DNA from 3 places in the Bacillus sp. PK3-037 genome. Region 1 is predicted to be linked to each of the others. Evidence: riboswitches for the same ligand, from Rfam matches in the RefSeq annotation. Region 1 holds a riboswitch; each other region holds the start of a gene.
The links. A riboswitch is a leader RNA that binds a small molecule or an ion and turns the genes downstream of it on or off. The one in region 1 is predicted to bind cyclic di-AMP.
Positions count from the first base shown of each region.

Region 1 (3,146 bases):
CACAGAGTTGAAGCCCGCGGTTCTCGGCGTCACTGCCTGAAAATACGAAGCCCACAGTTTGTCTGGCAAATGCAAGGAACCAAGCGTGCCGGGGTTGCTGTACTCTAAAATAAAGATAATCAGCGTGGCAGCAATATTCAAAAAGAACGTTCCCGCAAGCATCAGTTTCGTATGTAATGAAAAGGCTTTGAAACGCCGATTTTTCAGGATGTCAAAAAGCACCGTAAACCCGATGCCCCCTGTGATAAATAAGAAAGTAATGACAAGGTTGACTGCAGGATCACCAACGTAGCTCATTATATTATCCGGCCATAAAGAAAAACCGGCATTGTTAAAAGCCGATATTGCATGAAACACACTGGCAAACAATCCGGATGCCCAGCCATACTGTGGCACAAGCCGGATGGATAAGATCAGGGCGGCGATCAATTCGATACTGATTGAAAATAGAAACAGGACTTTGACAAGACCTATCACGCCGCCAATTGTCGGCTGGTTTAAGGCTTCCCGGACCAGCATTCGTTCTTTCAATCCGATTTTTTTTCCTAAAATCATGACGATCAGAACAGCAAATGTCATAAAGCCAAGCCCGCCGACTTGAATCAGACCCATGATGACAGTTTGCCCGAACACCGTAAATTCTGTCCCAGTGTCAACAACTGCAAGCCCGGTAACAGTTGTGGCAGAAGCCGCTGTAAAAAGGGCATCTATCCATGACAACGGCTTCGTAGCAGAAATCGGGAGCTTTAACAAAAGAGAGCCAATAATAATAGTAAGAAAAAAACCAATCGCAAGCACTTGCGGGGGAGAAAAACGAACCCACTTGATTACAGTTTCCTTATGAAGTCTCACCTTTGTCTACATCCCTTCGTTTTCAAAGCGTTTAATATCCTTTTTGTGACCCATCATCACCAGGCAGTCTTGTTCGTAAATCACCTCTTCCGGTGCAGGAGAAAGGCGAACATCTCCATTATGTTTAATTGCCAGGATGGTACATCCGTACTTCGCTCTAACATTCAGATCATGAATGGATTTGGAATTCAGTTTTCGAGTTGCCAGCAGCTCAACAATACTGTAATCATCAGATAAGTCGATATAATTCAAGACATTTTCATCAGAAAGACTTTGTGCGATTTTGACGCCCATATCCTTTTCCGGATGAATAATGCGGTCGGCGCCGATTTTTTCCAGCACCTTATGGTGATAATAATTTTGGGCTTTCACCCAAATATTTGGAATGTGAAGCTCTTTTAATAGCAAAGTGGTCAGTGTGCTCGCTTGAATATTCGCACCTATAGCCACGACGACATATTCAAAATTACGAATTCCCAGTGAAAGCAATTCGTTTTCTTCAGTGGCATTGGCAATGACCGCATGGGTTGCGTAGGAAGCGGAGGCATTGACCTTTTCTTCGTTAATATCAATAGCAAGAACCTCATGGCCCATTCTGTGCAGCTCTTTGCAAATGCTTCCGCCGAATCGTCCAAGCCCGATTACTGCAAATTGTTTGTTTTTTATTCTTCCCAATGTTCAAGACTCCCTTAATAAAATTAGCGTTTTGAAGTAAAAAAGACCATTACAAAGAATGGTCAAAATAGACCTCCTCTCTGTATACGCCTACGAGGTTAGCTGTCGGATTAGGGATTCAGAGTACCCCTTCTTACTAAGTAAGATTCACCCCAAGACCGTTTTGTGAAACAGCCAATCATTGGTTTCCCCGTTCGTGTTTGATTAAGCGGTAAAAGAGACAATATGAAATTGAACACTCAAGAATTTACTCCTGTTTCTAGTGTTTGTCAATTTAAATTTAATACAAGTGAAAAGGTAACTGGAAATAGAGGGAAAAGGGAGAGGAAAAGGAGTCAAAATACGTAAAAAAGACCGGCGTTAAGCCGGCCCTCTGTGATTATTTACAGTCGCATGGCTGAGTCGGAGGTGTGCTGCGCTTAGCCACTTCGATGCTGGCTTCCGCGTAAAATTTATTTCCGATGCTCAGTGATTTGTTCTCTGCACGGAAAGTATATGTACCAGCGGCAGGAAGCGTTTTGTTATTCAGTTTTAACTTGAATTCACCAGCGCCTAATAAATCAAGTGCCAAAGGAACTCTTACTGTTTTCCCGTTATTGAGGATCTGTGTTGTACGCAAGGCATTTCCGTTCAATGTGTCTTTCGTGTTTGCAGTAAATCCGCTTGGCAATGTAAACTCCATAACGCCAAGGCTGAGAAGCGTATTTGGACGGTAAGTCAATTCGATATCTGAGAAAGACCATTCCGTTTTGCTGGCGCCAGTGATTGTTGCGAACAATGACGCTGTAGACTGTGTTCTCATAGTAGATTCAGTATGAGCTTTAGTTGATGTAGATTCAGCCGCGAAAGAAGCTGTTGGTGCAGAAATGAGTAACCCGAGACTTAATGCACTAATTGCCAAAGAAGATAATAATTTGCGTTTCATAATAAAAATTCCCCCTAATAAGTGATAAAGATTAAAGGCCTGCCTCTGCTTTCCACCTCCTCTTAAAGGCCAAATACAAATTTTACCTACATAAAATTATCATCAAATAAAATGGAAGTAAATGGGGTGTTTTTCCCGTATTTTTCAAATTTGCAGTAAATTTAGCGGAAAAACAAAAAAACGTCCGGTTTTCCAGACGTTTTTCGATTATTTGGTTTCAATTGGTATAAATTTAAAGATCTCTCCGCTCTGCACCGATTCAGCGAGACGTTTCAGCCAATCGTAGTAGGCTTTAGAACTTTCCAGCTGTTCGTATAAACGCTGCGCTTCATTCTTCATTTCCTCATTGAGTTCTTCCTTATGCAAGACCTCTTGTAAATCAGCCTGAGCCTCCTCAATTGCTGATACATTCACCTGAACTTCCCGTTCCCATTTTGGCGGAAAGAAATTTGTGAAAAATTTAAAGAAATCTTTTTCGGCTACAAATGTGTGCTTGCGGATGCCTCGGTGAAATGTCTTCTTCACGACATTTAAATCCTGAAGCTTTTTGACACCTGTGCTCATGCTGGGCTTGCTCATTTGCAGCTCCTCCCGCATTTCGTCAAGCGTCATCTCGTCCCGCATGTACATCGTTCCATATAATATCCCGACACTTCGGGTAATTCCGTAAAGATCCATTGTTTCAGCAATGGAG
Region 1 covers NZ_CP096408.1:1,099,544-1,102,689, forward strand. The annotation lists gene M1D69_RS05615 (TrkH family potassium uptake protein) at 1-852, opposite strand, end outside; gene M1D69_RS05620 (potassium channel family protein) at 859-1,527, opposite strand; cyclic di-AMP (ydaO/yuaA leader) riboswitch at 1,599-1,748, opposite strand; gene bslA (biofilm surface layer hydrophobin BslA) at 1,907-2,452, opposite strand; gene cudC (choline uptake/conversion transcriptional regulator CudC) at 2,660-3,146, opposite strand, start outside.

Region 2 (3,146 bases), 1.6 Mb from region 1:
CACGGTCACACAGGTCTTCAACTTCACGCAATAAATGAGTGGCGAATAAAACCGCTGTTCCTTCCTCTTCGGCGAGCTCCTTAATATGGTCGCGAAAATCCTTCATACCGGCAGGATCAAGACCGTTTGTCGGCTCATCTAAAATGAGAAGCTTCGGCCGGTGAAGAATCGCCTGAGCAATGCCGAGACGCTGGCGCATGCCGAGTGAGTAGGTTTTCACCTTATCATCAATCGCTGACGTCAGCCCGACTCGTTCCACCACTTCGTCCAGTCTTTCATCATCTATTTTTTTGTGCATATTTGCAAAGTGTTTGAGGTTCTCCCAGCCTGACAGGTACGGGTAAAACTCAGGGTTTTCCACGATCGCGCCGACAGCTTCCATCGCTTGTTCGAACTCAGAGTCATGCTTGAATCCGTTGATGGCCACGCTTCCGCTGTTTTGTTTTAACAGTCCGACGATGATGCGGATGAGTGTCGTTTTTCCGGAACCGTTCGGACCGAGAAGACCGATAATCTCTCCCTGCCTGACGTCCATGCTGATCTGTTTTAAAATCTGTTTAGACCCTATTTTTTTATCAAGGCCTTCAATATGTAAAATCGGCTCAGCCATAAAGCCTTCCTCCTTTTTTCGACAAAAATAAACAGTGCCTAAAAATAGGCACTGTTTGTATTATAGCATTTGTTGCTTCCAAATGTTTGGTTAAACCGATAGAGTCGGTGCTTGCTCCGGCTGTTTGTTCTTTTCTGTTTCTGTAATGATGACGGCACAGGCCGCGTCTCCTGTTGTGTTGACCACTGTGCGAAGCATATCAAGCAAGCGGTCTATTCCGAGGATCAATCCGATCCCCTCAACAGGCAGGCCGACTGATTGAAGCACCATGGCGAGCATAATCAAACCGACTCCCGGAACACCCGCAGTTCCCACACTTGCTAATACAGCCGTCAATATCACCATCAGCAATTGCGTAAATGTAAGATCATGTCCGAATACCTGTGCAATGAAGATGGTGGCCACCCCTTGCATAATGGCTGTCCCGTCCATGTTAATCGTCGCCCCGAGCGGCTGAACAAAGCTGCTGATCGGCTCAGGCACTTTTAGTTTTTTCTGGGCTACATCCATTGATACCGGAAGCGTTGCATTGCTGCTTGAGGTACTGAACGCAACGACCATAACTTCTGAGAAATCTTTAAAGAACGTAATCGGATTTCTTTTTGCTAAAAGAGCCACTGTTGAACCGTATGTGACGATTGCATGTATGACAAGAGACAGCGTAACAACAATCATGTACAGCCCCATCGCTTTTATTGCACTGAATCCCTGGCTGCCGATAGCTGTCGCAATGAGACCAAACGTGCCGTATGGCGCAAACTTCATGACTAGGTTGACCAGATACATCATCAGTTCATTGCCCTGCTCCACGACTTTCAAAAGCATATCCGCTTTTTTGCCTAGCATCGTAATCCCGAGTCCGACAAAAATGGAAAACACGATAATCTGGAGCATATTTCCTTCGGTCATCGCTTGAACGGGATTGGCCGGAATCATGTTCAGAAGTGTGTCAGCAATACTCGGCGCTTCTTCTGCCTCGAATTTAGCGGATGAGACATCATAAGTGCCAAACTCACCCGGCTTAATGACAAGCGCCAATATAAGCCCGATCGTAATCGCCACCGCTGTCGTGATGAGAAAATAAGAAATGGCCTTCACACCGATTCTGCCAAGCTTTTTAGGATCTCCAAGCCCGGCAACTCCTAATGTAAGAGAGAAAAAAACAATCGGCACGACAAGCATTTTAATGAGGTTTAAAAAAATGGTGCCAAGAGGCCCGAATACAAACTTATTCAAATTTTCAAATAATTCAGGCGATGTTACGTTAAGAATAATCCCTGTGACGGCACCCAGAACCAATGCAATGATGATCTTTGTTGCCAGTTTCATCCGCATTCCTCCTTTTTTGAAAAAAAGCCCGCGAGAGACTCCCGCGGGCTTTGGCTGTATCATAAAACCACAGGATTCTCTCTTCACGCTGATGAGGTTAGCTGCCGGGTTCGGACGAAGAGATGTCCGTTTTTCAGATGAAAAATGAACCCCAAAAGATCGGGTCCCCCACTCCTTTTAAAAAGGATTAAGCGTGTGGCTTACTATTGTATGTTGTAGTTTTATTTATACAGAAAATATCCAATTTTGTAAACTATTTTTTGTTACTTTTTTCTCGGGGTCTTTTAGGCCCTTTCTCCTTGTTGGTCACATCAAGAATATCAAGGAGAAATACAAAGATCGGAATCCCGATAATTAAGCCCCAAATGCCGAGAAAGTGCTCAGAAAAAATCAGGACTGTAAATGTGAAAAAGATCGGCAGCTCTGTTTTCGCTGACATCAGCTTCGGATTGAGGAAATATGTCTCAATCGCATGGATGGCGAAAATGACAAGCACAATGTAGAGCACATACATTCCGCCGCCTGTGCTGTATGCAATAATGCTAAGCGGGATCAGGGAGATGACAACGCCAGCTACCGGGATCAATCCGAGAAAGAAAACCATGATGGACAGCCCCAACAGCTGAGGGAAGTGCATAATCCAGAGTGCAATAAAAGTCAGTATGCAGTTCACGAGCGCGATGATAAATTGTGCCTCAAGCACCTTGCCGAACGTTCTCGCGAATTTACCTCCGAAAAAAGCAATCTCATTATAAAAAACAGCAAGCTTGCTCGTTTTAAACTGCTCCATAAATTCAGACAGCCGTTTTTTCTCGAATAAGAAGAACATGCTGAGAATGAGCGCCATCACGATCTGCAAGCCAAATGTGCTGATATCGGCCAGATACGTATAAAGTACATTGAAACCCTCTTTGACATACGAACTGATATTAATATCTCCGAAAACACTTGTGATCTCATCAAAGAAAGGAATGCTGCTTGGATGATACGCAATATGTTTAATCTGCTTGATCAGCTGCTGAATCTGTGCGGCAACGACCGGATAAAACACAAACCCTCCGACTGTAAGCAGCACGGCCAGCAAAATGTAGAGAAACGTAATGACAACCCGCTGGCTCACGCGGAAGAACCGGCTTAAAAACTGCCGGACGACAAGCTCCAAACGATCCATAAGAAATGTGAAAATGAAGGTCAGCAATATTAAGTT
Region 2 covers NZ_CP096408.1:3,605,479-3,608,624, forward strand. The annotation lists gene M1D69_RS18640 (ABC transporter ATP-binding protein) at 1-610, opposite strand, end outside; gene M1D69_RS18645 (dicarboxylate/amino acid:cation symporter) at 701-1,939, opposite strand; cyclic di-AMP (ydaO/yuaA leader) riboswitch at 2,012-2,143, opposite strand; gene M1D69_RS18650 (AI-2E family transporter) at 2,193-3,146, opposite strand, start outside.
Region 2: it holds a riboswitch for cyclic di-AMP, as region 1 does, so the genes downstream of both, M1D69_RS18645 (dicarboxylate/amino acid:cation symporter) here and M1D69_RS05620 (potassium channel family protein) in region 1, are expected to answer to the same signal.

Region 3 (3,146 bases), 1.6 Mb from region 1:
CTTCTGCGATGATAGACCAAAATCAATCAGCCAAGCTGTCGCTTAAACTAAAGAAATCGGAAACGATTCAAGCAGCCGCGGCAGAAAGCGGTTCAGCCTCTCAAGCAGCAGAGCTGAAGGTCCTCATCAACGGTCAGCCGCATTCAGTTCGACTTGATGAATTAGGAAAAGAAGATAAAAACGGATACTATCATGTCACGCTGAAAGTAGACCCTGAGCTGCTGCGGAAAAACCGCTACATTGATATACAGTTTATCACCACGGGCTTAAAGGAAAACAACCCTTGCAACACAACGGACGAAGAGAAATGGGTCTTCATTGATAAAAGCAGCACGTTGTCTTACACGATCAAAGGCACATCCCCGTCAGCCGATTTTCAAGAATGGCCGCTTCCATACGCCGGAAATCAGGAACAGGCAACACTGATTGTGCTCCCTGACAGCTTGAGCACATCCAAGCTTAAGGAGCTTTCTCTCGTTACTGATTCCTTTGGAAGCGAAGCCCAGCAATCTTTCACAGTAAGGAAAGCATCTGAAATTAAAGCGGAGGACGCGAAAGGACGGAACTTAATTTTCATCGGCGGCATCAGCCAGTTCTCTCTTTTGAAAGAGCAATCTTCTGATCTGCTCGTGCCTCAAGCGAAAGACGGCTCGTTTGACGTGTCGGGCTTTGAAATGCTGAACGAGACGACGAAACAAGTGGCATTTACCCAAGCGTCTTTATGGGATTCACATTATACGATGGCTGTTTTTGCACCGCTGAAAGGAAATGGCGCGGCCGTCACAAAAGAAATCATCAGCTTTTTGAACAGCAATGATGACACGGCGACCGTCACCAATGAAACAAACAGCCAGCAGGTGTTTACAAACCACCAGCAGCTCAAATCGGAAACAAACAGTTCTGAAGCGGAAAAAACAGCACAAGATCATGGGCAAAAACTGCTGTATATCGGCGTGCTGGCTCTCATGATGGTAATTGCGGCAGCCTTCATTTGGATAACCGTTAGACAAAGAAAGAGAAAGACAGACAGAGAATAAGACAGAGGCTGATTTCAGCCTCTGTTTTTTGTTTTTGGTTTAAGTTTTCCATATGTGGAACCTGTCATTTTATTTTTTTCTCCCGGCCAATAAGCCTCTTTACAACATACGTAAACGGGAGTATGATCTCTTTTAGAAAACAAATCGCTTAATCTGTAAACAGAGCGGGGGACCCATTTTGGCGGCATTTTGCCGCTCGGGGTGAATCCTTTTTAGGTAGGGCAAACTCTCATATGCCCGAATCCGTCAGCTAACCTCGTAAGCGTTCATGAGAGGAGATGAATGAAACCTGTGTTCGATGTTAAGGCACAGGGGCATCCGTTTGCCTCTGTGTTTTTTGCTGTTCAATTTTCAGGATGTAAATCGCGTACAGAATCATCATAGCAGAAAGGATTATTACAAAATGTGAGAGCAGATGCGGATGTTTTATTGTTTTAATGAAAAATGAAATTAAAAGGGGAAGACATCGATGTATCATTCAATCAAACGTTTTTTGATTGGGAAACCGTTAAAATCACAAGCAGCAGGAGAACAAAAACTGACGAAATTAAAGGCGCTTGCCATGCTTTCCTCAGATGCTTTATCATCTGTCGCTTACGGAACGGAACAAATTCTTATCATATTGGCGGCGGTAAGCGCTGCTGCATTTTGGTATTCCATTCCGATAGCGGTCGGCGTACTCATTTTGCTGCTCGCGCTGATTCTCTCATACAGGCAAATTATTTACGCTTATCCGCAGGGCGGCGGGGCGTACGTTGTATCAAAAGAAAACCTCGGCGAAAAGCCCGGGCTGATTGCAGGCGGTTCATTGCTTGTCGATTATATATTAACTGTAGCAGTAAGTATTTCCGCAGGGACGGACGCCATCACGTCGGCGTTCCCGGCACTGCATGATTATCATATACCGATTGCTGTTTTACTTGTTTTAGTGATTATGATTTTAAATCTGCGGGGGCTGTCAGAATCAGCATCGATTCTTGCCTACCCGGTCTATCTGTTTGTGGCGGCGCTTTTCATCCTGATTGCCGTCGGTCTTTTTAAGCTTATGACAGGGCAAATTGATCAGCCAGTCCATCATACACCGATCGGCACACCGGTAGCCGGCATTACGCTGTTTTTGCTGCTTAAGGCTTTTTCATCCGGCTGCTCCGCGCTCACCGGAGTTGAAGCGATCTCCAACGCGATTCCAGCCTTCAAAAACCCGCCTGCGCGAAACGCGGCGAGAACGTTGGCTATGATGGGGATCTTGCTTGCGGTTCTGTTTGCCGGCATTACGGTACTTGCATACGGTTACGGGACGGCTCCGAAACCGAATGAAACGGTCATTTCACAAATCGCGTCGGATACCTTCGGCAGAAATGTGTTTTACTATGTCATTCAAGGTGTGACATCGTTAATTTTGGTCCTTGCGGCGAATACGGGCTTTTCAGCCTTCCCGCAGCTTGCCTTCAACTTGGCGAGAGACCAATACATGCCGCGCATGTTTACAGTAAGAGGCGACCGCTTAGGCTTTTCAAACGGGATTATCTTTTTAGGCGTTGCCTCAATTGTGCTGATTCTGTTATTTGGAGGGCAGACGGAGCACTTAATCCCGTTATACGCGGTCGGTGTGTTTATTCCATTTACCCTTTCACAAACAGGGATGTGCATCAAATGGATCAAACAAAAACCAAAAGGCTGGATTGGAAAAATGCTGATCAACGCCTGCGGTGCATTGATATCGTTTATGGTTCTGTCCATCCTGTTTGTCACGAAGTTTAATGTCGTATGGCCTGTTTTAATCTTTATGCCTATCGTCGTTTTTTTGTTTTTTGCGATTAAAAATCACTATACGGCTGTCGGTGAACAGCTTCGCATCGTAAACAAACAGCCGGAAGAAATCAAAGGTACGGTCGTAATTGTGCCTGTAGCCGGCGTCACAACCGTCGTGCAAAAATCCATTCAATATGCGAAATCACTGTCAGATCAGGTCATTGCCGTTCACGTGTCGTTTGACAGAGAACAGGAAAAGAAAGTGGAAAAACGCTGGGAAGAGCTGAATAATGGAGTGCGTCTCGTCACGCTTCACTCTTCGTACAGAAGCCTGGTCCATCCGTTTGATAAGTTTTT
Region 3 covers NZ_CP096408.1:3,622,812-3,625,957, reverse strand. The annotation lists gene M1D69_RS18740 (cellulose biosynthesis cyclic di-GMP-binding regulatory protein BcsB) at 1-1,037, shown strand, start outside; cyclic di-AMP (ydaO/yuaA leader) riboswitch at 1,173-1,317, shown strand; gene kimA (potassium transporter KimA) at 1,507-3,146, shown strand, end outside.
Region 3: it holds a riboswitch for cyclic di-AMP, as region 1 does, so the genes downstream of both, kimA (potassium transporter KimA) here and M1D69_RS05620 (potassium channel family protein) in region 1, are expected to answer to the same signal.